Regions from separate parts of the Chromobacterium sp. CCUG 76385 genome, predicted to be linked through region 1. Evidence: riboswitches for the same ligand, from Rfam matches in the RefSeq annotation. Region 1 holds a riboswitch; the other holds the start of a gene.
What was found. A riboswitch is a leader RNA that binds a small molecule or an ion and turns the genes downstream of it on or off. The one in region 1 is predicted to bind cobalamin.

Region 1 (11,950 bases):
CAGCGCCGCGCCGAAGTGGAATTCGACGCCCGGATGCGCCTGCTGCAGCGCCAACAGCTCGCTGGGCATGTCGTTCTTGGCGTGGGTGGCGGCCAACAACACGCCGGGCACCATCACCACGGTCTTGGCGCCGGCGGCCAGCACCTGCTCCACCGCCTCGTCTATGGTCGGGCGGGCGAACTCCAGAAAGCCGTGGGCCACCGGGCGCTCGCCGGCGCGCGCCTTCAGCGCGTCCACCAGCTGCATGAACTCGTTGACCCCGTCCGGGTCGCGGCTGCCGTGGCCGGCCAGCACGATGGCGTAGTCTGGCTGGCTCATTTGTGGGTCGGCTCGATCTGGCTGTCCATCGGCACGAGGGTGCGGATCAGCATGATGCTCATGTCGGAGAAGCGCTGTTCGGCGCACTCGGCCAGCGTGCCGCGCCATTCCGCCTCGTTGCGGGTCAGGTTTTCCCACACTTCCACCGGCTGGCCGGCCGGGATGCCGTTTTCCAGCAGGTAGGCGGCGATGTGCCAGGGCATGAAGGAGCGCGCTTCGTCCCAGGGGCAGGGGATCACGATGGCGTTGCGGCCGTCCTGCAGCACGTGCACCAGGTGGCGTTTGAACGGGGTCAGGTCGCCGCGGCGGTGGAAGGTGATGAAGCTGGTTTCGTCGAAGCACACCTTGCCGCGCGAGGCCAGGATCTGCGACGAGGAGATGCCGGGTATCGTTTCCACCGGGTGGCCGCAGGCGCGCTCCACCCGCTCCAGGTACTGGAAGCCGCTGAAGTGGATGTCGCCCATGAACACCACCACGCATTTCTTGCCGGCATGGTGGCGCTCGGCGACGATGTCCAGCTGGGCCACCTGGTCGCGGTAGCCCATCTGTATCACTTCGGCGCTGTCCGGGATCAGCGGGCGGACCACGTCCACCACCGCGTTGAAGCCGGCCACGACGTCGGCCTCGCGTATCAGTTGGGCCGAGCGCTGCGGCAGGTAGCCGATGTCGCCGGGGCCGGCGCCTATGCAGATGATCATGCGTATTCCTTTGGCTGCAATGTAGTCATTCGATTCTGTTCTACAGGCCCCGGCAAAGCCGGGCCTCTTCACTGTGCGAGTTCAGTCGGCAGCCACTTGGACTCATTCCCAATCCCTCCGCCCTTGCCCTGCAAGGGAGCCTCGCTGCGCTCGAGCGCTGAGGGGCTACAGGATGCCAGCGCCACCGTCGGTCCGATGACGATCAGCGCCGGGCTGTGGATGCCGGCTGCGCTCATGTCTTGTTCCAAAGTGTCCAGCGTGCTCAGCACCTGGCGCTGCTGCGGCAGCGTACCGTTTTCTATCGCCGCCGCCGGGGTGTCGGCTGCGAGGCCGTGGCGCAGCAGCTCGGCGCGGATCAGCGGCAAGCGCTTGATGCCCATATAGATCACCAGCGTTATGCCGCTTTGCGCCAGCGCCTGCCAGTTGGGCTCGTCGCCGTCCTGGTGCGGGTGGCCGGAGACAAAGGTCACGCCGTGGACGAAATGGCGGTGGGTCAGCGGAATGCCCAGCGTGGCCGGCACCGCCAGGCCGGCGCTGAGGCCGTTGACGATTTCCACCTCGATGCCGGCCGCTTGCAGCGTCAGCATTTCCTCGCCGCCGCGGCCGAAGACGAAGGGGTCGCCGCCCTTGATCCGCGCCACCGTTTTGCCGGCGCGGGCTTCGTCTATCATCCGTTGCTCGATGGCGGCTTGCGACGCCGACGGGCAGCCGCCGCGCTTGCCGACCGGCACGATTTCAGCGTCTGGCCGCAGCAGGGTGCGAATGTCCGGATGCACAAGATCGTCCACCAGCGCCACGTCGGCCAGTTTCAGGCAACGCGCGGCCTTCAGCGTCAGCATGTCCAGGTCGCCGGGGCCGGCGCCTATCAGGTAAACCTTGCCCGTCATTTCAGCGGCCCAGTCTTTGTTGAATCGTCAATGTCAGCTGCTCGCCGGTCAGGGTGTCGCAAGCCAGGTATTCCGCGCCCAGCGCCTCGGCCAGCTCGCGGGCGCGGCCCAGGCGGACGAAGTCCTGCTCGGTGTCCAGCACCAGCGCCGGCGCGCCGGCCAGCTGGCCGGCCAAGTCCAGCGCCTGCCGCCACGGGTCGCCGTCGCCGTCCAGCGCCACATTGGCTCGGCCGTCGCTGAGGATGACCAGCAGCGGCGCGGGGCCGCCGAGCTGGCGGGACAGCGTGTCGGCGGCCAGCGCCAACGCGTGCGCCAGTGGGGTGCGGCCGCCGGTGGGCAACTCGCGCAGCGCGGCTTCGGCTTGTTCGACGCGGTTGCACGGCGGCAGCAACAGCTCGGCCTTTTGGCCGCGGAAGGCGATCAGCGCCACCTGGTCGCGGCGGCGGTAGGCGTCCTCCAGCAGGCTCAGCACCGTGCCCTTGACCTGTTCCATCCGCTGGCGCGCCGCCATCGATCCCGAAGCGTCCACCACCAGCAGGATCAGGTTGCCCTGCTTGGCGACGCGGACCTTGTCGTGCAGGTCGGCGCGGGTGACGGTGAAGTGATCTGGATCGCGCAAGATCGCGTGGCGCAGCGTGGCGTCCACCGCGAGTTGGGCCGGTTGCGGATTGGCCTCGGCGCGCACGTAATGGCCGCGCTGGCGGCTGGCGCCGTCGCTGCGTCGGCCGGCCGCGTCGTCAGCCGACGGCGCCTGGACGCGGATGCGGGCGATGTCGTAGGCCGGCGCGGCGGCGAAAATCTGCTCGGCGCCGTGGCCGGCGGGATTCTGTTCCTGTTCGCTGTCGGCGTCCGGCGGCTGCTGCGTGGCGTCGCCCTGGTCCTGCGTTGGCGGAGGGTTGGACGCCTGTTGCGTCATCTGCTCTAGCTTGTCCTGGTCCAGCCCGCTTTGCTCGAACGGCTTGCGGCGGCGGCGGTGCGGCAGCACCAGCCGGGCGGCGTCGCGGATGTCTTCGGCGGTAGCGTCGGCGCGGCCGTCCAGCGCGGCCAGCGCGCGCGCGGCTTTGTTCAGCACGATGTCGGCGCGCAGGCTGCTGACGTCGAATTCGCAGCACAGCTCGCTGACGAAGTGGAACAGGCTATCGCTGAGCCGGGTTTGCGGCAGCAGCGCGCGGGCTGCTGCGATGTTTTCGCGCAGTGCCTCGCTGTCGGTTTGCCATTGCGCGGCGAAGCCGGCCGGGTCGGCCTCAAAGGCCAGGCGGCGGCGCACCACCTCGGCGCGCAAGCCAGGCTCGCGCGGCGCGGCCACGTCCACCATCAGGCCGAAGCGGTCCAGCAACTGCGGCCGCAGATCGCCTTCTTCCTGGTTCATGGTGCCGAGCAGCGTCACTCGCGCCGGGTGGCTGACCGCCAGCCCCTCGCGCTCGACGGTGTTGACGCCCATCGCGGCGGCGTCCAGCAGCACGTCCACCAGGTGGTCGGCCAGCAGGTTGACTTCGTCGATATACAGCATGCCGCGGTGGGCTGCCGCCAGCAGGCCGGGCTTGAACGCCTGCTTGCCGCCCTGCAGCGCCTTTTCGAAATCCAGGCTGCCCAGCACCCGGTCCTCGGTGGCGCCCAGTGGCAGGTTGATGAAGGGCACCGGGCCGTCACGCAGCTCGCGCGCGCCGCCGGAACACACCGGGCACAGCGGCAGCGGGTGCTCCGGCTCGCAGTTGTAGCCGCAGCCGGCGGCGCGGCGGATCGGCGGCAGCACGGCGGCCAGACCGCGCGCGGCGGTGCTCTTGGCGCTGCCCTTGTCGCCGCGCACCAGCACGCCGCCGACCGTCGGGTCCACCGCGCAGATCAGCAGCGCCTGTTTCAGTTGTTGCTGGCCGACGATGGCGGCGAAGGGGTAAATCGGGCTCATGTTTGTTTCTCTCCACGCGCTTCCAGCAGCGCTTCGCTATCCAGGTGCAGCTGGCGCAAGGCGGCCAGCGTGTCCGGGTCCGGCTCCGCCCACAGCTGGCGCTGCGCGGCTTCCAGCAGGCGGTCGGTGATGGCGTTCAGCGCCCACGGGTTGCTGTCGGCGAAGAACTGCTGCATCGCCGGGTCCAGCGCGTAGCGTTGCGCCAGCTGCTCGTACACCCAGTCGTCCACCACCTGGGCGGTGGCGTCGTAGCCGAACAGGTAGTCGACAGTGGCGGTCAGCTCCAGCGCGCCCTTGTAGCCGTGCTTCTGGATGCCGGCGATCCACTTCGGATTGGCCACCCGCGAGCGGAACACCCGCAGCACTTCCTCCTTCAGCCCGCGCACGGCAGGCGCTTCTGGGTTGTGGCTGTCGCCGAAGAAGGCGCGCGGCTGGCGGCCGCTGAGGCTGCGTATCGTCGCGATCATCCCGCCGTGGTACTGCAGGTAGTCGTCGCTGTCGAAAATGTCGTGCTCGCGGTTGTCCTGGTTGTGCAGCGCTACCTCGACGCCGGCCAGCCGGTGGCGCAGCGCGTCGCGCGCGTCGGCGCCGTTGGCCTCGCGGCCGTAGGCGTAGCCGCCCCAGTTGACGTAGGCGGTGGCGAAGTCGGCGTCTTTCTGCCAGTTCTGCTCGTTGATCAGCGGCAGGATGCCGGCGCCGTAGCTGCCCGGCTTGGCGCCGAACACGCGGTACAGCGACTGCGCGTCGGCGTTGGGCAGCTTGCCCAATAGTTCGTTTTTCAGGTCGGCCAGGTAATGCTTGCGCAGGAAGTTCTGCTCCACCGGCTCGTCCAGCCGCGCCACGGTGTGCACCGCCTCGTCGATCAGCGAAATCAGGTGCGGGAAGGCATCGCGGAAGAAGCCGCTGATGCGCACGGTGACGTCGATGCGCGGCCGGCCCAATTCGGATAGCGGAATCACTTCCAGGCCCTGCACGCGGCGGCTTTCCTGCTGCCAGCGCGGCTTGACGCCGAGCAGGGACAGGATTTCGGCGATGTCGTCGCCGTGGGTGCGCATCGCGCTGGTGCCCCACACGCTGATGGCCACAGATTCCGGATACTGGCCGGTTTCCTTCAGGTGGCGGGCCAGCATTTCGCGGGCCAGGCCGTCGCCGATGCGCCAGGCGGCGTTGGACGGCAGGCTGCGCGGGTCCACCGAATAGAAATTGCGGCCGGTGGGCAGGATGTGGGCCATGCCGCGCGTGGGCGCGCCGCTGGGGCCGGCCGGCACGTAGCCGCCTTCCAGGCCGCGCAGCAGATTGTCTATCTCCTCGGCGGTGCGGGCGAGCTTCGAGCACAGCTGGTCGCAGACGAAGCTCAGCACCTGCTCCAGCTTTGCGCACGGCTCGACGCCGGGCAGGATGTTTTCGACAGCGGCCGGGATGGCTGCGGCGTGGTAGCCGCGCGCGGCCAGCTCGGCGATCAGCGCGCGCGATAGTTTCATTACCGCGTCGTGCGCGTCGGCGCGGGTGACCAGCGGCTGGCCGGCCAATGCCTGCAAGGTGGCGGGCGTCTCGGAAAGGCGCTTGCCCTGGTCTTGCTGCCATAGGACCCAATCGCCGCCGCAGGCCGCCGCCACGCTGGCGGGCAGGCCAGGGATACCCAGATTCGGCAGCCGGGTTAGCGCCAATAGCATGTCGATCAACGCTTCGCCCTGCGGCGCGTTGCCCAGCACGTGCAGGCCGTCGCGGATCTGCGCTGCGCCCAGCTCGCACAGATAGCCGTCTATGTCTTCGATCAGGTGGGCGACGTCGACGCCGTCCATCTTGGCCAGGCTCAGCGGCACGCCGTCTTCGTTCAGCGTGTCGTCCCAGTCGTGGTCATGGTCGTGGTGGTCGTGGCTGTGGCCGTGATGATTGTGATGGTGGTCATGGTGATGGCCGTGGTCGCCATGATGGCGACCATGGTCGTGGCCGTGCGCGGCTTTGGCCGGGCGGTATTTCGCCGCCGCGGCAGTCGCCGGCTTCATCGCGGCCGCCGGCTTGGCCGCCCGCGGCCGGTACTTGCCGTGGACGGCGGCGGGCGCGCGCTGATGGCCGCCATGCGGATGATCGTGGCCATGGTCGTGATCGTGATGATGCTCGTGCTCATGCCCGTGATCGTGGTCATGGTCGTGGTCGTGCTTCAGCATCGCCGCCAGGTCGGTGTCGAGCTTGGCTTCCTTGATCAAGTCCCAGATCTGCTGCTGCAGCAGCGGCAGTTTGTTCGGGTCCAGCAGCTCCACCTGGTAATACTCGTCCACCAGCTGGGTCAGTTGCGCCAGCGGGCCGTAGCTGTCGGCGGTGGTCATCGCCGGCGTCAGGTGGTCGATGATCACCGCGTGGCCGCGGCGCTTGGCCTGCGAGCCTTCGCCCGGATCGTTGACGATGAATGGGTAGAACAGCGGCATGTCGCCCAGCAGCGCGTCCGGGAAGCAGTCTTGCGACAGGCCCACACCCTTGCCCGGCAGCCACTCCAGCGTGCCGTGCTTGCCGACGTGGACGATGGCGTCAGCCCGCCAGTCGTCGCGCAGCCAGCGGTACAGCGCGTAGTAGTGGTGGGTGGGCGGCAGGTCCGGAGTGTGGTAGATGGCGTCCGGGTCCATGCCGTAGCCGCGCGGCGGCTGCAGCGCGACGAAGACATTGCCGTAATCCAGGCCGGAGAACACCAGCTCGTCGCCGTCGACATAGGCGCCGCCCGGTGGCTGGCCCCAGCGTTGCAGCATCTTGTCGCGCTGCGCGTCCGGCAGCTCGTCGAACCAGGCCTGATAGCGTTGGGCCGGCACGCGGGCGGCGGCGTTCTTCATCTGCTCGGCGCTCAGGTAGTCCTGGTCGTAAGCGCCGCGGTCTATCAGCTCGTGCATCAGCGCGTCGCTGTCCGGCGGCAGCTCAGCCATTTGGTAGCCGCGCGTCTGCATGCCGCGCAGCATAGCGTATAGAGACGCGGGGGAGTCCAGGCCCACCGCGTTGCCTATCTGCGAGGCCTTGCTGTTGGAGTTGGTGAAGATGAAGGCGATGCGCTTGTCGGTATTGGGCAGATGGCGCAAGCGAGCCAGGCGCGCGGCGATGCCGGCCAGGCGGCGGGCGCGGTCCGGCAAAGGCGCGTATTGCTCGGCCTGGCCGGCCTCCGCCGGCTGTTTGAAGCTCAGCGGCACGCCTATGATGCGGCCGTCGAACTCCGGCAGCGCCACGTTCATCGCGGTGTCCAGCGGGTTGAAGCCGCGGTCGGACGCTTCCCACTGTTCGCGGGTCATGCTGCTGGTGATGGCCTGCAGCACCGGCAGATCCAGCTGGTCCGATGCTTCCACCGCCCAGCCGGGCTGGGTGGGGCCGTCATTGTTGATGTCGCCCATCGCGAACGAGGTGGTGTTGATCAGCAGGGACACCTGGGCGCGCGGGTCGGCCAGCAGCGCCAGCGCCGCCGGCAAACCTCCCTGGTCTATGGTTCGCAAGGACGAGGTGAACACCGGCAGCGCGTTGACGCCGCGTTCGGCCAGGCAATCCACCAGCAGGTCGATGAAGCGGGTGTTGCCGGACAGCCAGTGGGCGCGGTAGAAGCACAGGCCCACGGTCGGCCAGTCCGGATTGCGGATTGCAAGCCAGTCGTCCAGCGAGCAGGGCGCGGCCAGCTCCGGGTGGTAGATCCCGTGCTCGGGCAGCGGCTGCGGGCTCTGGTAACCGAAGCCGGTCAGCAGCAGCCTGTCGGCCAGGCAGCGCATCAGCTCGCCCAGGTTGGCGCTGCCGCCGGCCTGCAGATAGGCGTGGACGTCCTGCTGCAGCGATACCGGCGCGCTGCACAAGGCCTGCAGCTCCGGGTCCGGCTCGCCGGTGCCGCTGACCACGAAGACCGCGGCCTGCAAGCGGCGGGCATGGGCCAGCAGCCGCTCCAGGCCTGGGATGGCATCGGCGCGGCCCAGCACGCGCAGCACGATGGCGCGGGCGTGGGCCAGCTGGCCGTCCAGCAGCGCCTGCATCGCAGCCTCGTCGGCCAGGCTTTGCAGCGCGATGCCGGCGATGGCGGGAAAATCTTCCGGCCAGCGCGCGCGCGACAGCGCGGCGAGGTCGGTGCCGGCATGGCTCAATAGTGCGATTTCGGCATTCATGGCTGCGGTTCCGTTTCGATGTCGCCGATGCCGGTTTTATGGAACACCAGCTCTTCAACCGGAACGCCGCCCTTCAGATGCTGGCAGACGATGCGCTCGATATCGGTTTCGTTGACCTTGCGGTACCAGACGCCGTCCGGGTAGACCACCATCACCGGACCTTCCTTGCACACCGCGAAGCAGTGGCTGCGGGTGCGCTTGGCGCGCAGGCCTGCATAGGCGTCTATGCTGCGTCCCAGGTGCAGGAACATCGCTTCCGAGTCCTCGCCATTAGGCGTGCAGCGCGGGCCGGTGCACATCAGCACGTGTTTGTCGTGCGTTCTCATTGAATCTCCGGGGCCAGTTGGTCGAAGCGCTTCCACTTATAAATGGCGGCGGAGGCGAGCCAGGTGAGCAGGAACACGCCGACCACGAAATAACCGAAATGGGCAAGGTCTTCGTTGAGCGCGGTGATGACATCCCACAAGCCGCCGCTAAGTTGCAGCTTGTCCGCCAGCAGGGCCAGGCCCTCCAGTCCGCCAATGCCGACGGCGACGACCACGGAGACGAAGGTGATGGTCAGGTTGTACCACAGCTTGCGCACTGGCTTGACGAAGGCCCAGCCGTACACCTCAACCATCAGCAGGCTGTCGAGTGTGTCCACCAGCGCCATGCCGGCGGCGAACAGCACCGGGAACACCATGATGTGCCATAGAGCCACGCCGTGGGCGCTTTGGGTGGTGGCGATGGCGAACAGGCCGATCTCGGTGGCGGTGTCGAAGCCGAGGCCGAACAAAAAACCTATGGGCAACATGTGCCAGCTCTTGGTCACCATCTTGAACAGCGGGCGCAGTATGCGCGCGATTAGGCCTCGGTTGTTCAACAGCAGGTTCAACTGCTCGTCGCAGATCGGCTCGCCGGCGCGGGCGCGGCGGAAGGCAGCCCATACGGCGCGCAAGGAAGACAGGTTGATCAGCGCCAGTGCCAGAAGGAAGAAGGCCGACACGCTGGTGCCTATGACGCCGCCTATCTCCTTGAAACTGGTGACGCGGCTTTGCAGCGCGTTGGCGGCGAACACGATGATGGCGACGGCGATGACCACCACGGTGGAGTGGCCGATGGAAAAGAACAGGCCCACAGCTGACGGGTGGCGGCCTTCCTGCATCAGCTTGCGCACAGTGTTGTCGATGGCGGCGATATGGTCAGCGTCCACCGCATGGCGCAGGCCGAACAGATAAGCGAGCAGGGCGGTGGCGAGCTGAGCCGGATGGCCGGCGAAGGCGGCGAGCGCCCAGGTCCAGGCCAGCAGGTTGGCAAGGATCAGCCCGGCGAGCATGGGAGCGTGGCGCGCCAGATGGCGGCCCACGGACAGAGTGGTGGATGGATGCATGGTGCCCTCGTAGACGATACTCGTCGCGCAAGCGAGGGCACATCATTCCGTCTTCTGTCTATGAGCGGAGCTTGTGCGTATCCCCCGGTACACCCCGCCCGGTTTTGCTTGCGTCGACACGTTTGACGGCCGGTCTCCTGGCTTGCGCGTCGCAGCCCGGTCGCCGCCTTCCCGGCCGGTTAAGGCCAGTGGCGTCAGGCGTGGGCTCTGCGCTTACAGTTGCGGGGGCAGCCGCGGCATGGCACCGCGTTCCCGTTTCACCCTCAAGGGGCACCGTCATAATTGGACTGGATGATACGTGACAAAAACAAAGCTGTGAACATCGAGATAATGGATTACTGTAAGCTCCAACTCCCCAACGCCTGTTCCAAACGTATCCAGTCCGAGTCGTCCTTGGGCAAGCCGAAGCGCAGGCTGGCAGGAGACTCGAAATAGCGGGTGAGAATGCCGCAGCCGGCCAAGTAGCGGTGAATCGACAGGCTGTTGTCGCCAGGCACCCACTGGAAAAGCTCGCACCCGCCGGCAGGGGCCAAGCCATGCCTATCAAGGCAGCGCTTAAGCCGGGCGCAGTCTCGCAGTAACTTGCCGCGCATGGCTTGTTGCCATTCAGAGTCTCGCAGCGCCAGCTTAACGGCCTCTCGCGCCGGGCCCGCCATATTCCACGGCCCCAGCTCCTCCGCCAGCGCGTCCAGCAGCGCTTGCCAGGCGAACACGAATCCGGCACGCGCGCCTGCGAGTCCAAAAAACTTGCCGACTGATCGCAGCACAATCAGTCCTGGCTTGCCGATGTGCGGCAGCATGCTGTATTCGGGCGAAGTGTCGATAAACGCTTCATCCACGACCAGCCAGCCCCCTCTGGCGGCCAAGCGTTGCCGCCAGTTTTCCAGTAGCCGGGGATCGAAGCGGTCGCCGGTGGGATTGTTGGGATTGCAGAGTTGCACCACGTCCAATTGCTCGATCGCCGCCGCCAGCGCATCTGGCGCGAATCGCTCCACTTTGTGACCGCGCTTCTGCCAGTGATAAGGATGTTCGGCATAGCACAGAGCCAGCATGCCGACTCGGCATGGTGCGCGCAGCTGCGGCAGCAGCTGGATAGCGGGTTGAGAACCCGCTACCGCCAGCAATTGCCCGCATCCATAATATTCCTCCGCCGCCGCCTCCAGCCCGTCATGGCTTTGCGGCAGCCGCAGCCAACTGTCCGGCGACAGCGGCGGCACGGGCCAGCCATTGGGGTTGACGCCGGTGGAAAGGTCCAACCAGTTTCCAAGCGGAATGCCGTATTCCGCTGCCGCGCGCAGCAGGCCGCCTCCGTGTTCAAGCATGGATCACTCCGATCAAGATGGCTGCCGTCAGCGACAACGCCGCCCATAGCCACATGCCGCGGTTGACCAGCCGCAGCGCACGGCCAATGTCTTGGTGGGTGGGCGCGGGGCCGCAGCCCAAGGGCGGGCGTTCCTTCCATTGGCCGTGGTAGCGCGCCCCGCCGCCCAAGGAGACTCCGAGCGCGCCGGCGCCGGCCGCCATCACCGGGCCGGCATTGGGGCTGTACCAGGTGGGGGCTTGGGTCCGCCAGCAGCGCCAGCCGTTTGCGGCATTGCCCAGCAGCAGATAGGTGAGGGCGGCTAGTCGGGCCGGGATGTAGTTCAGCACGTCGTCAAAGCGCGCGGCGGCCCAGCCAAAATGCAGATAGCGATCGTTTTTGTAGCCCCACATCGCGTCCAGCGTGTTGGACAGCCGGTACAGCACGGCACCGGGTGCGCCGAGCAGCAAAAACCAGAACAAGGCGGCGAAGATGGCGTCGCTGCCGTTTTCCAGTACTGATTCGATCGCCGCGCGCGCGACGCCGGCTTCGTCCAGCTCGCTGGTTTCGCGGCTGACGATCCAACCCACCCGCTCGCGGGCCAGCGCCAGATCTCCCTCGGCCAAAGCGTGTTGAACCACTTGGGCGTGCTGCGCCAGGCTCTGGGCACCGACGGCCAGGTACAGCAGCACGATGGGAACGATAGCTTTCAGCCACGGCAGTTTCGCCAGCGCCCAGGCCAACAGCGTGAAAGGCAGGATCAGCAGCGCGATGGCGGCCGCGCCGCGCAGCCGGATGTGCCAGACCGGCTCGGCGGCGGCGCGGGGGGGGTAGGCCAGCCGCTCCATGGCTTTGACCAGTCGGCCGAAACCGACCAGAGGATGCCAACGCGGCGGCTCGCCCAGCAGACGGTCCAGCAGCAGCGCCAACGGCAGAAACAATGCGGAATTCAACTAGCAGCCCTATATAATGGCCGGCCGCCGTCAGCAATATCCAATGTGCAAGTATTGGGCGCTTTGGGCGGCCGGAATGAATCGAGCCGACATTCTAAGCCTTGTCGGCCATCCATGCGCAGGGAGATCGCCATGACCGCCAAAACCATCATGATCCAGGGCACCACCTCTGATGCCGGCAAGAGCGCGCTGGCCACCGGCCTGTGCCGGCTCTTGGCCCGGCGCGGGGTCAGGGTGGCGCCGTTCAAGCCGCAAAACATGGCGCTCAACAGCGCGGTGACGGCGGACGGCGGCGAAATCGGCCGCTCACAGGCGGTGCAAGCCCAGGCTTGCGGCGTGGAGCCGCATACCGACATGAATCCTGTGTTGCTGAAGCCCAATAGCCATACTGGTTCTCAGGT
Region 2 (11,950 bases), on a different contig from region 1:
GCTGTCCGCCCATCAGGGCGCGGCGGTGAGGCTGGGCTTCTCGCATGGCGAGCCGGTGGACGGCATCGCCTGCGGCGTGGCGGACAACGGCGCCTTGCAGCTGGAGACGGAGCAGGGCTTGCGGACTTTCCATATCGGCGAAGTCAGTTTAAGGGAACGCCGATGAAATTACTGATAGACGCCGGCAATAGCCGGGTCAAATGGGCGGTATACCGGGGTGCGGATTGTGTCGCCCAGGGCGCGGCCGAGCATCATGAGCTGGCTGGCCTGGCGGACGCCTGGCGCGATTTGCCGCTGGAAGGCGCCTGGATGTCGTCGGTGGCGCGCGGCGAAGTGGCCGACGGCCTGGCGGCGGCCGTGCCATGCGCGCTGCATCGCGTTCATTCGGAACGTCGTTTCGGCGAGGTCTGTAACCATTATCGCAACACCGCGGAGCAGGGCGCCGACCGCTGGCTGGCTGTATTGGCCGCGCGCGAGATCTGCCGCGGCGATGTCATCGTCGCCTGCGCCGGTACCGCGCTGACGGTGGAGACGCTGACGGCCGAGGGCGACTACCTGGGCGGGCTGATCCTGCCAGGCCATGGCCTGATGCTGCACAGCCTGGCGCAAGGCACCGCCAATCTGAACCGGCAGGCCGGCGAAGTGGTGGCATTCCCGCAGGGCACGCCGGACGCGCTGGCCAGCGGCGCGATGGCGGCTTTGGTGGGGGCGATAGAAGGGCAGCGGCGCAAGCTGGCCGAGTGCACCGGGCGCGAGCCGGCGACGGTGATTCTGACCGGCGGCGACGCGGCGCGCATCGCGCCGTGGCTCGCGGCGCCGTTGCAGATCGTGGATAATCTGGTATTGATGGGTCTACTCAAGGTGGCGAACTCGTGATGAAGTGGTTTGTGGCGCTGGTGGTGGTGCTCAACCTGGTGGTGGCGATGTACGGCACGCTGAAACAGCGTCCGCCGTTGGACGTGCACGCCCAGGAAGTGAGCCCTGGCCAAGTGAAGCTGTTGCCGCCAAGCTGGAAGCCCGATGCCTCCGCCGCGCAAGCGAGCGCCCCTGTGGCCGCCGTGGTCAAGGCCGCTTCCGCGCCGGAGGCCAAGCCGATGGCCAGCGCGGCCAAGGCGCAAGCCAAGCCAGCCGTGAAGCCTGAGGCGTCCAGGCCGGCCGACAAGCCGCCAGCCAAGCCAGCGGAAAAGGCGGCGGAGCCGGCCAAAGGCAAGGCTGTGGCCTGCTACAGCTGGGGCGGCCTGAGCGACAGCCTGTTGGCCCGAGTGAAGGGCGGCGTGCCGCAGCTGAAACTGAAGCCCGGCCAGCTGCAGGAAGACAGCAAGGAGGAAAGCAAGGGTTCCGGCCGCTTCTGGGTGTATTATCCGCCGCTGGCTACCCAGGCTGAAACCAAGACGCTGTCGGCGGAGCTGAAAGACAAGGGTTTTACCAATTACATCGTCAGTAACGACGAGTTCAAGGGCAATCTGTCGCTGGGCCTGTTCAGCAAGGAGGACGCGGCCAAAACGCTGGTCGCGCGGTTGAAGGCGGCGGGTTACGACAAGGCGATGGTCAAGTCCAAGGAGCAGACGAGCAAGCAGACCACGCTGACCTTCAAGGACCTGGACGCGGCGCAGGCGGAACAGCTGAAGGCGCTGCAGAAGAAGCTGACCCCAGGCATCGCGCTGAAGGGTTGCTGAGCCAGGCAGACTTTGTGCGCAAAGTTTGATCCGGCGGCTTGCCAACCCCTTGTGTTGCGGCGCAATATCGATGACGGCGACAACAAGTCGCCGTTTTCTTTGTCCCACACTTATGGCCCGACACTTCCACATCACGCGGCTGCTCGACCACGGCCGTTTCAACGACAGGGTATTGCGCCAGCTGGGCTGGGCGATGGCTTTCATCGCCGGCGCCATCAACGCCGGCGGCTTCCTGGCGGTGCATCGCTACACCTCGCACATCTCCGGCATTGTTTCCGGCATGGCCGACGCCTGGGCCACCGGCGAGATCCGGCTGGCCCTATCGCTACTGGTGATGCTGAGTTGCTTTGTCGGCGGCGCCATGCACAGCACCTGGCTGATCCTGTGGGCGCGGCGGCAGCGGCTGCGCGGCGGCTACGGCGTCTCGATGATGGAAGAGGCGTTGCTGCTGCTGGTGTTCGGCCTGCTGGGCGCCGGCCTGTCGCTGCACAAGGGCCTGTTCACGCCGCCGACGGTGATGCTGCTGTGCTTCATCATGGGCATGCACAACACCATCGTCACCAAGCTGTCCGGCGGCCTGCTGCGCAGCACCCACATGACCGGCATCGCCACCGACCTGGGCATCGAACTGGCCAAGATGAGCTACTACAACCGCCAGGCCAATCCGCGGGTGGCGGCGGTGCGCTCCAATCGCAAGAAATTCCGCGTCTACGCGCTGATCCTGCTGTCGTTCTTCGTGGGCGGGGTCGTCGGCGCGCTGGGTTTCAAGCATCTGGGTTTCGGCTTCACCTTGCCGCTGGCGCTGTTCTTGTTCCTGCTGGGGCTGCGGCCGGCCTGGTATGACGTCAAGCTGCGCTGGCGCTGGTGGCGCAGCCGCCAGTTCGCGCGGCGCGTGAACGCGGTGGAGCAGGGCGGCTGACGGAATGCGCCGTCGAAGCCGCAATGCCGCCGTGGCGGCGGCGACAAATTTTCACCGTCGCGCCGCGTCTTCACTTGAACGTATTGTCCTGGCACGGCACACTTCGGGTTTCCGCGCCGCGGGGCGCGGCAGCCTTAAGCCGTCGGCTGTGCAAGATGGACGGCAATCGTCGCGAAATCATGCGGAATCAATACATTGACCGCTGGCGGCGTACTCTCGCCTGGAGAGTGGCATGAGTGATGAAATGATCTACGGCGACGGCGCCATTCGCCGTCAGGGCCTGTACGGCTCCTCCATCGAAAACACCTACGCCGGCGTGCTGTCCTTCATGCGCCGCAACTACAGCCGCAATCTGGAAGGCGTAGACGTGGCGGTGTCCGGCATTCCGCTGGATCTGTCCGTAACCTTCCGCTCCGGCGCGCGCATGGGCCCGCAGGCCATCCGCGCCGCCAGCGTGCAGCTGGCCGAGCTGAAGCCGTATCCGTGGGGTTTCGACCCGTTTGACGATCTGGCCGTGGTCGACTATGGCGATTGCTGGTTCGACGCGCACAACCCGCTGACCATCAAGCCGTCCATCATCGAGCACGCCCGCACCATCCTGGCCTCCGGCGCCAAGATGCTGACTTTCGGCGGCGACCACTACGTCACCTACCCGCTCTTGATCGCGCACGCCGAAAAGTATGGCAAGCCGCTGGCGCTGCTGCACTTCGACGCCCACTGCGACACCTGGCCTGACGACAGCCCGGACAGCCTGAACCACGGCACCATGTTCTACAAGGCGGTGAAGGAAGGCCTGATCGATCCGAAGAAATCGGTGCAGGTCGGCATCCGCACCTGGAACGACGACTTCATGGGCCTGAACGTGTTGGGCGCGCCGTGGGTGCACGACAACGGCGTGGATGCCACCATCGCCGAGATCAAGAAGACCATCGGCGACGCGCCGGTCTACGTGACCTTCGACATCGACTGTCTGGACCCGTCCGCGGCGCCGGGTACTGGCACCCCGGTGCCGGGCGGCCTGAGCACCGCGCAGGCGCTGAAGATCATCCGTAATCTGGGCGATCTGAACATCGTCGGCATGGACGTGGTGGAAGTCGCCCCGAGCTATGACCAGAGCGAAATCACCGCCCTGGCCGCCGCCCACATCGCCTGTGACATGCTGTGCCTGATGCGCAACAAAAAGGTGGAAGGCAAGCTGTAAGCGCGCTTGCCGCGAGGATGAGCAAACGCCACTCCTTGGAGTGGCGTTTTTGTTTGGCGGCGCTGCTTGTCGCTCAGAACGCAAACGGCAGCCTGATCAGCAGCAGCCCCAGCAGCGCGATCTCGCAGATTTCCACGCCCGCGCCCAGGCAATCGCCGGTCATGCCGCCCAGCCGGCGTTTGAGAAAGCCCCACCAAGCCAGGCCGGCCAGCGGGGCCAGCAACAAGGCCGGCGCCAGCCAGACGGACAAGGCCAGCAAGACCGCCAGGTTCAGTCCCATACCGGCCCAGTCTTTGCGCCAGCCGAAGCGCTCGCCGCTGCCCGGCGCGATGGCTGGCAGGGTGGCCGACCAGGCCACAGCGAACCCGCGCGCCCAGGCCGGGATCAACAGCAGCCCCCAAGCGATGCCGCTGTGACGGGCGATCAGCATCAGCAGCACCAGCTTGGCGACGACGGCGAGGATCAGCGACAGCACGCCAAAGCTGCCCAGATGCGGGTCTTTCAATACTTCGAAGAAGCGTTCGCGCGAGCGGTGGGCTGCGCCCAGCGCGTCGGCCAGATCGGCCAGGCCATCCAGATGCAGGCCGCCGGTGACGCCCACCCAAACCAGCAGCGCCAGCAGCGCCGCCAGCCAGGGATCGACCAGGCCGCCCAGCTGCAGGGCCGTCAGCAGCAAAGCGCCGACGATCAAGCCGACGGCAGGGAACCAGCGCGCGCTGGCCGCCAGCCATTCCGGCCGGAAATCCGCCAACTGCGGGGTGGGCAAGCGGGTCAGGAACTGCACCGCCAGAATCAGTCCGCGCATGAGGACTCCAGCCGCAGCAGGTAGGCCGGGTGGCCTTCCAGCATCGACAGCTGGGCGAAACCGCCGCGCTGCACCGTCATCAGCTTGGCCACGGAGAAATCGGTGCCCAGCAATTCCGCCATCAGCACGGTGATGACGCCGCCGTGCGTCACCAGCAGGCGATGGCTGCCGCGCGCCTCGCTCATCCAGTCGGCCAGGCCGGCCAGCACGCGGGTGCGGAACTGCTCGAAGCTTTCGCCGCCGGGCGGGCTGAGCCGGCCGTCCGCCAGTTCTGCGCCCCAGCCGGGGTGGCTGTGTTCCAGCTCGGACACTGGCTGGCCGTCCCAGTCGCCGAAGTCCATCTCGGCGAAGCGCGGCTCCACCTTCAGCGCCAGCGAGCCGGATAGCGCATGCTTGACGGCAAACTCGCGGCAGCGCTGCAGCGGCGAGGTGGCGATGGCGGTGACTGGCGCCAGGCTGCTGATGCGGCTCCAGCTGGCGTCGAGCTGGCGTTGGCCCAGCTCGGTCAGCGGCAGGTCGGTCAGGCCGATCAGCCGCCCGTCGTGTTCGATGTCGCCATGGCGCAGCAGGGTCAGGGTGTAGGGGTTCATGCGGACTTGCCGCTGATGCCGGCCTCCTCGAAAGTGGCCATCTCGTTGTGCAGCTTCACCGCCATCTGCAGCAGCGGCACGCAGACCGCCGCGCCGGAGCCTTCGCCCAGCCGCATGCCCAGATCTACCAGCGGCTGCAGCTGCAGCGCCGCCAGCGCATGGTCGTGGCCGGCTTCCGCCGAGCGGTGGCTGGCCAGCAGCCAGTCGTGCAGCGAGGGGTCGATGGCCTTGGCGCACAGCGCGGCGGCGCTCGCGATGAAGCCGTCGACCAGCGACGGCGCGCCCAGATGGGCGCCTTCCAGGTAGAAGCCGGCCATGGCGGCGATCTCCAGGCCGCCCAGCTCGGCCAGCGTGTCCTGGCCGCTGAGGTTTTCCCAAGCCACGCGCGCCAGCGCGGTCTTCACTACCCGCAGCTTGTTGGCCAGGCCGATGTCGTCGATGCCGGTGCCGCGGCCTACCACCAGTTCCGGCGACGCGCCGGTCAGCCGGCAGATCAGCGCGGCCGACGCCGTGGTGTTGCCGATGCCCATATCGCCGGCAATCAGCAAATTCGCGCCTTCGCCCACCGCGCGGCGCGCCGCGGCGCGGCCAACTTCCAGCGCAGCTTCCACCTCCTGCGCGCTCATGGCCGATTCCTTGGCCAGGTTGCGGCTGGCGGCGCGCACCTTGGCATGGACGATGGGCAGCGCCGACACATCGCCGGCCACGCCTACGTCCACCACCTCCAGCCGCGCGTCCAGCGCGCGCGCCAGCACGCAGATGGCTGCGCCGCCATTGGCGAAGTTGCGCACCATCTCGGTGGTGACGGCGGAGGGAAAGGCCGACACGCCCTCGGCGGTGACGCCGTGGTCGCCGGCGAACACGGTGATGGCGGGGCGCAGGACGTCCGGCCGGGCGCGGCCTTGCCAGGCGGCAAAGCGGCAGGCCAGCTCCTCCAATTGCCCCAGGCTGCCTGGCGGCTTGGTCAGGATGGCCTGGCGGGCGCGGGCGGCGTTGCGGGCGGAAAGATCCAGGGGTTTGCTACGATTCATGTTCTGGCCTGCAGGGAAGGATGATCATGGAATGTTGTCGGCGCGCATGGCTGGCCGCCGGACTCTAAGCATATTACCGCTTGGCCGGTGCCGCCAAAACCCCGGCGGGTTATAATCGCCGCCTAGCAGGTGTCCGCGCTTAGCCTTTTTGGGGCGAGCGCGGGTGAAACGGGAAGCCGGTGTGAAGCCGGCGCTGCCCCCGCAACGGTAAGGCCTGGCGCGATACGCGCCCAGGCGACGCAGCAAGCCACTGTCCAATCGGATGGGAAGGCGCGTCGCCGGCATGGCCCAGCCCGGAGACCGGCCTGCAGAGCCCCGGCCGGAAGCCGGAGGAATACTGGAGTATCGCGGGGAGGCGATCCGACAGACGATTCCGGCTGCGCCGCGACCCGTTCTCTTGTCCTCTTCGCACTCTGACGATGTCCCCTTGCGGGAAGCTATCAATCCGTGGAGTGTGTTTCATGTTTCAGCCCCAAACTTGCGCCTTCGCCGTGGCGCTGGCCTGTGCCGGCGCGGCCCATGCCGCCGATGTGCCGGAATTCGCCGGCGACCCGGTGATTGTGACGGCGAGCCGTATCGCGCAGCCATTATCCAAAACCTTGGCCGACGCCACGGTCATCACTCGCGACGAGATCGAGCAAAGCGGCGCGCAAACATTGCAGCAAGTGCTGTCTCGCCAGGCGGCGATCAGCATCACCGCCAATGGCGGTCCCGGAACCAACAGCAGCATCTTCATGCGCGGCACCAACTCCAACCATACCGTAGTGCTGGTGGATGGCGTCCGCATCTCCTCGGCGACGTCCGGCACCACGGCGATGCAGAACATTCCCTTGGCCCAGATCGACCATATTGAAATTCTGCGCGGTCCCGCGTCGAGTTTGTACGGCGCCGATGCGATTGGTGGCGTGATCCAGATTTTTACTCGCAAGGGCGAGGGCGAACCGCGAGTGAATGCCGCTGTGGAAGCCGGTAGCCGGGGCACGGGCAAATTGACGGCCGGCGTAGATGGCAAGACAGGCAATACTGCTTACAGCCTGCAAGTGAGCCATGATCAGTCCGATGGTTTCTCCGCTACCAACGCTTTGAATCAAAATTCATATAACCCGGATAAGGACGGCTACCGAAACGATAGCTACAGCGCCAGTGTGACGCAAACACTGGCACCGGGGCATGATTTGACACTGCGTCTGTTCCAGACCTTTGCCCGCGTTGATTTTGACCAGAATCCGATAGGCCAGGATTGGACCGATACTCGCCTCACGGGGCAGAGCCTGGAGTCCCGCAACCGGTTCTCCGACATCTGGACCAGCACCCTGCGTTTCAGCCATAGCCAGGACAAGCAGGAAACCTTCGCTGACGCGATCGGCGGCCAGCGCAACAGCTTGTACCAGACGACCCTGAACGAATGGACTTGGCAGAACGATCTGACTACCGCCTGGGGCAAGTTCGCGCTGGGCGCGACCCATAATGACCAGAAGGTGAGCAGCAGCAGCGCGTATACCAAGACCACGCGTACCCAGAATGCCGGGTTTGCCACTTATCAGCTGGAAATGGGCAATAGCCTGCTACAGGCTAGCGTGCGCCGTGATCATGATGACCAGTTCGGTGGCAAGACCACCGGCAAACTGGACTACGGCTACCGTTTCGCCGAAGGATGGTTGGTGCGGGCGGGGTATGGCACGGCTTACAAGGCGCCGACCTTCAATGAACTGTATTACCCATTGGCGTTTGGCTATCAAGGCAACCCGAACTTGAAGCCGGAGAGCGCCATCAATACGGAGTTGGGTCTTGAGTATCGTCACCAGGGCAGCACTTTCCGCCTGACGGGCTTCCATAACCAGGTCAGCAATCTGATCTCTTACGGCTCGCTGGGCAATGGCATCGGCACCATGCTCAATGTCAACCGCGCCACCATCCGCGGGCTGAGTCTGGAGGGGCAAACCAAGCTGGCAGCGTTCGATTTGGGCGGCAACCTCACCTTATTGGATGCGCGTGACGACCAGACCGGCCAATGGCTGGCCTTCCGTCCGCGTCAGAGCGCCAATTTCACTGCCAGCCGCGATTGGGGGCGTTGGACGGCCGGTGTGGAGCAGCAAGTCGCCTCGGTTCGCTATGACAACATTTCCAATGTGACGCTGCATGGTTATGGCGTGACAAATGCCTATGTCGATTATCGTTTTGCCAAAAGCTGGACCGCTACCGCACGTGTAGACAACCTGTTCGACCGCGAGTACGAAACGACCTATGGTTACAATACCGGGGGGCTGGGAGCCTTCATCGGCGTACGTTATAGCCAGTAAGGGACATCCATGCCTCACCTGATCACCGGCGGCGCCCGCAGCGGCAAGAGCCGCCATGCCGAAGAACTGGCCCGCCAGCACGCGGGGCCGGTGTGTTATCTGGCCACCGCCGAGGTGCTGGACCCCGAATTCGCGCGGCGGGTGGAGCGGCATCGCGCCCAGCGTCCCGCGCATTGGGCCGTGGCCGAGTGCGGCCGCGCGCTGGCGGCTGCCATTGCTGCGCATGATGCGGCGGGCGGCCTGCTGGTGATTGATTGCCTGGGCATGTGGCTGATGCGCTTCTTCGGCGCGGCCGGTCTCGACGAGAACGAGTACGTGGTGGAGCGCGACGCGCTGCTGGCGGAGCTGGGTGTCCTCAAGGGCGAGGCGTTGCTGGTGTCCAATGAGGTCGGCTGGGGCGTGGTGGCGGCGGATGCCGAAACCCGCCGTTTCGTCGATGAATTGGGTCGGCTCAACCAGCTGGTGGCTTCGCGTTGCGACAGGGTCACCCTGGTGGCCTGCGGCTTGCCGCTGGCGCTGAAAGGCGGGCTGGCATGAGGCTATGGCTTTGTCTGGCCGGCCTGTTGCTGGCCAGCGCCGCGCGCGCGGCCGTCAGCGTCGAGGATGGTTCGGGGCAGACGGTCGCGCTGGCCAAGCCGGCGCAGCGCATCGTCAGCCTGGCGCCGCATGCCACCGAGTTGCTGTTCGCGGCCGGCGCCGGCGACAAGGTGGTGGCCACAGTCGAATACAGCGACCATCCCGCCGCCGCGAAGAGGCTGCCGCGGGTGGGCAGCTTCACCGGTTTCAGCCTGGAGGCAGTATTGCGTCTGCAGCCTGATCTGGTGGTGGCGTGGCAGGATGGCGGTTCGCCGCGCGAACTGGAGCGGCTCAAGCGGCTGGGCGTGCCGGTATTCATCAGCCATCCGTTGCAACCGGGCGATGTGGCGCTGGAAATCGACAAGCTGGGCCGCTTGGCCGGCACCGAAGCCGCGGCCGCGCGCGCCGCGCTGCAATACCGGCAGCGGCTGGCCGCCTTGCAGCAGCGCTATGGCGGCCGCGCCCCGGTGCGGGTGTTCTATCAATTGAGCCAGGCGCCGATCTTCACCGTCAGCGGCAAGAGCTATATCGATGCGCTGATCCGCACCTGCGGCGGCGTCAATGTGTTCGCCGATCTGTCGCTGCCGGCGCCGCAGGTGTCCACGGCCTCGGTCGTGGCGGCGCAGCCACAGGCCATCATCGCGACGGACAACGCCGCGCTGGCGATGTGGCAGCGCTGGAAAACCTTGCCGGCGGTGGCTGGCGGCGCGCTGTTCGCGCTGTCTGACGACGCCATCAGCATTCCGGGGCCGCGCATGGTGGATGGCGCGGCCGCGCTGTGCGCCCGTCTGGACACGGCGCGGCAGCGGCTGGGTTTGACGGCCAACTAGCGGCCCGTTATCCTCGCCGCCATGGACAATGAACTGGAATATCTCGAATCCCGCGTCGCGGCGCTGGTTGGCCGCATTCGGGAGCTGGAAACCCAGAACGGCCGTTTCGCCGAGGCGCTGTCCGAAGCGCTGAAGGAAAACGCCGAGCTGCATTTCCGCGTCAATGAAACCCGCAACCGGGTGGCCGCGCTGGTGGCGCGCCTGCCGGCTGCGCCGGAGGATGAGCAATGAGCGACGTGGTTCAGGTCGACATCGAACTGCTGGGACGCCATTTCACCATCGGCACCCCGGAAGGCGAGCAGGAAACTCTGCGCGAGGCGGTGCGTTTGCTGGAAGGCAAGATCGCCACCATCCAGCAGCATGGCAAGGTGATGGACGCCGACAAGATCGCCATCATGGCCGCGCTGAACATCGCCCATGACCTGCTGAAAACAAAAGTGGGAGAAGGCTTGGAGATGGCGGCGTTTCAGCGTAAAATACGCGGCATGAGCGAAGCCGCTGACGAGGCGCTTCGCCAGAGTCAACAGCCGCTGTTCTGACAAGGCGGCGCACTACAGGTCAGTTTATCCCCTGCGGTGTTCGTGACGGCACACAATTCCTTTGTACCAATGCGTTCGCTTTTGGCTGCCAGCGTGAGACATGGGTGAGACGCGTCCCTTGCGGATGCGCCCGAAATGTCTGGCAGGCGGCCCCTCCTGGAAACAGGGTACAAGCGAATTTAGCCCGAACGGCACTCGCGGGGGTCTCCCCCCATGACCTCGTCCACCACTGCAATGACTTCCATCGACAAGCAGGCGCTCAGGCGCCGGATTCGTCGCGCCCGCATGGCCCTGCCGCCTGTGTATCGCGCCGCAGCCGCCCGCGCCATCGCGCGCCACGCCTCGCGCCTGTTGCAGCGCGGCAAGCGCATAGGCGGCTATCTGGCCGCCGGTTCCGAGCTGGATCTTTCCGAGTTGCTGAATGCCGCGCTGTGGCGTAACGGGCAGGTCTATCTGCCGCAGATTCCGCATCGCGGCCGCCGGCTGTGGTTTACCCGGCTGGGCGCGGCCGATCGCTGGTATCGGCACCCGCGCTATCGCATCCTGGAATACGCTGGACAGCGCTTGCGCGCCGAGCGGTTGGACGTGATCTTCGTGCCCTTGCTCGCGGTGGACCGCGACGGTTATCGCATGGGGCAGGGCGGCGGCTTCTACGACGCCACCCTGGCCTTTCGCCGCCGTCATCCGCTGAGCGGCCGGCCCTTGCTGGTGGGCGTGGCTTTCGATTGCCAATTGGTGGGCGCGGTGCCGCGCGAAGCGTGGGACGTGCGGCTGGATTACTTGTTGACCGAATCCGGCCTGCGGCGGCTGCCGCTGGCCGGATAGCTCAAGCCGCTCAGACCGCGCGGTAGTGGCTGACTTCGCGGTAGCGGCGCGCGTACAGGCCAAACAGCCCCGCCGCCAGCAGCGCGATCACGGCGAAGAAGAACATCAGGAAGGCCTCCAGGCTCAGGCCGCTGGCCGCCACGGTACTCTTCATCGCGGCGCTGGCCACGCCGGCGTTGATCAGCAGCACCCACAGGTTGCCGACGGTGGTGGACAGGCCCCAGAAGCTCATCAGCGTGCCCTTCATCGACAACGGCGCCTGGCTATAGGCAAACTCCAGGCCGGTGGCCGAAACCAGCACTTCGCCCATGGTCAGCAAGGCGTAGGGCAGAATCTGCCAGGCGATGGACAGGGCGTTGCCGCCGTCAATCTGCAGCTGCATCATGCCCACCACAATCCAGGCCAGCGCGCTGAACACGATGCCGGCGGTCATGCGGCGCAGCGCGGTCGGTTCCAGGCCCACGCGGCGCAGCGCCGGGTACAACACCAGATTGTTGAACGGGATCAGCAGCATCACCAGCGCCGGATTCAGCGCCTGCATCTGGGACGGCGCGAACCATTCCGGCTTGCTCATGAAGCCGGCCTGTATCACCCAGGTGGAGGCTTTTTGGTCGAACAGCGACCAGAACGGCGTCACCAGCGAGAAGATGATCAGGAT

Region 2: another riboswitch for cobalamin. It lies ahead of QUG01_RS16890 (TonB-dependent receptor domain-containing protein); the one in region 1 lies ahead of QUG01_RS00390 (HoxN/HupN/NixA family nickel/cobalt transporter).

The regions. Positions count from the first base shown of each region.
Region 1 covers NZ_JAUCGU010000001.1:75,651-87,600, forward strand. The annotation lists gene QUG01_RS00360 (precorrin-8X methylmutase) at 1-318, opposite strand, end outside; gene QUG01_RS00365 (cobalt-precorrin-7 (C(5))-methyltransferase) at 315-1,016, opposite strand; gene cobA (uroporphyrinogen-III C-methyltransferase) at 1,085-1,903, opposite strand; gene QUG01_RS00375 (putative cobaltochelatase) at 1,905-3,809, opposite strand; gene QUG01_RS00380 (cobaltochelatase subunit CobN) at 3,806-7,927, opposite strand; gene QUG01_RS00385 ((2Fe-2S) ferredoxin domain-containing protein) at 7,924-8,253, opposite strand; gene QUG01_RS00390 (HoxN/HupN/NixA family nickel/cobalt transporter) at 8,250-9,296, opposite strand; cobalamin riboswitch at 9,407-9,589, opposite strand; gene cobD (threonine-phosphate decarboxylase CobD) at 9,632-10,618, opposite strand; gene cbiB (adenosylcobinamide-phosphate synthase CbiB) at 10,611-11,549, opposite strand; gene QUG01_RS00405 (cobyric acid synthase) at 11,682-11,950, shown strand, end outside.
Region 2 covers NZ_JAUCGU010000033.1:3,724-15,673, forward strand. The annotation lists gene QUG01_RS16850 (biotin--[acetyl-CoA-carboxylase] ligase) at 1-166, shown strand, start outside; gene QUG01_RS16855 (type III pantothenate kinase) at 163-876, shown strand; gene QUG01_RS16860 (SPOR domain-containing protein) at 876-1,676, shown strand; gene QUG01_RS16865 (YoaK family protein) at 1,789-2,595, shown strand; gene speB (agmatinase) at 2,828-3,796, shown strand; gene cobS (adenosylcobinamide-GDP ribazoletransferase) at 3,870-4,601, opposite strand; gene QUG01_RS16880 (histidine phosphatase family protein) at 4,589-5,191, opposite strand; gene cobT (nicotinate-nucleotide--dimethylbenzimidazole phosphoribosyltransferase) at 5,188-6,222, opposite strand; cobalamin riboswitch at 6,333-6,545, shown strand; gene QUG01_RS16890 (TonB-dependent receptor domain-containing protein) at 6,684-8,522, shown strand; gene cobU (bifunctional adenosylcobinamide kinase/adenosylcobinamide-phosphate guanylyltransferase) at 8,532-9,059, shown strand; gene QUG01_RS16900 (cobalamin-binding protein) at 9,056-9,928, shown strand; gene QUG01_RS16905 (hypothetical protein) at 9,950-10,159, shown strand; gene QUG01_RS16910 (cell division protein ZapA) at 10,156-10,467, shown strand; RNA gene ssrS (6S RNA) at 10,493-10,675, shown strand; gene QUG01_RS16920 (5-formyltetrahydrofolate cyclo-ligase) at 10,681-11,292, shown strand; gene QUG01_RS16925 (POT-type proton-dependent oligopeptide transporter) at 11,303-11,950, opposite strand, start outside.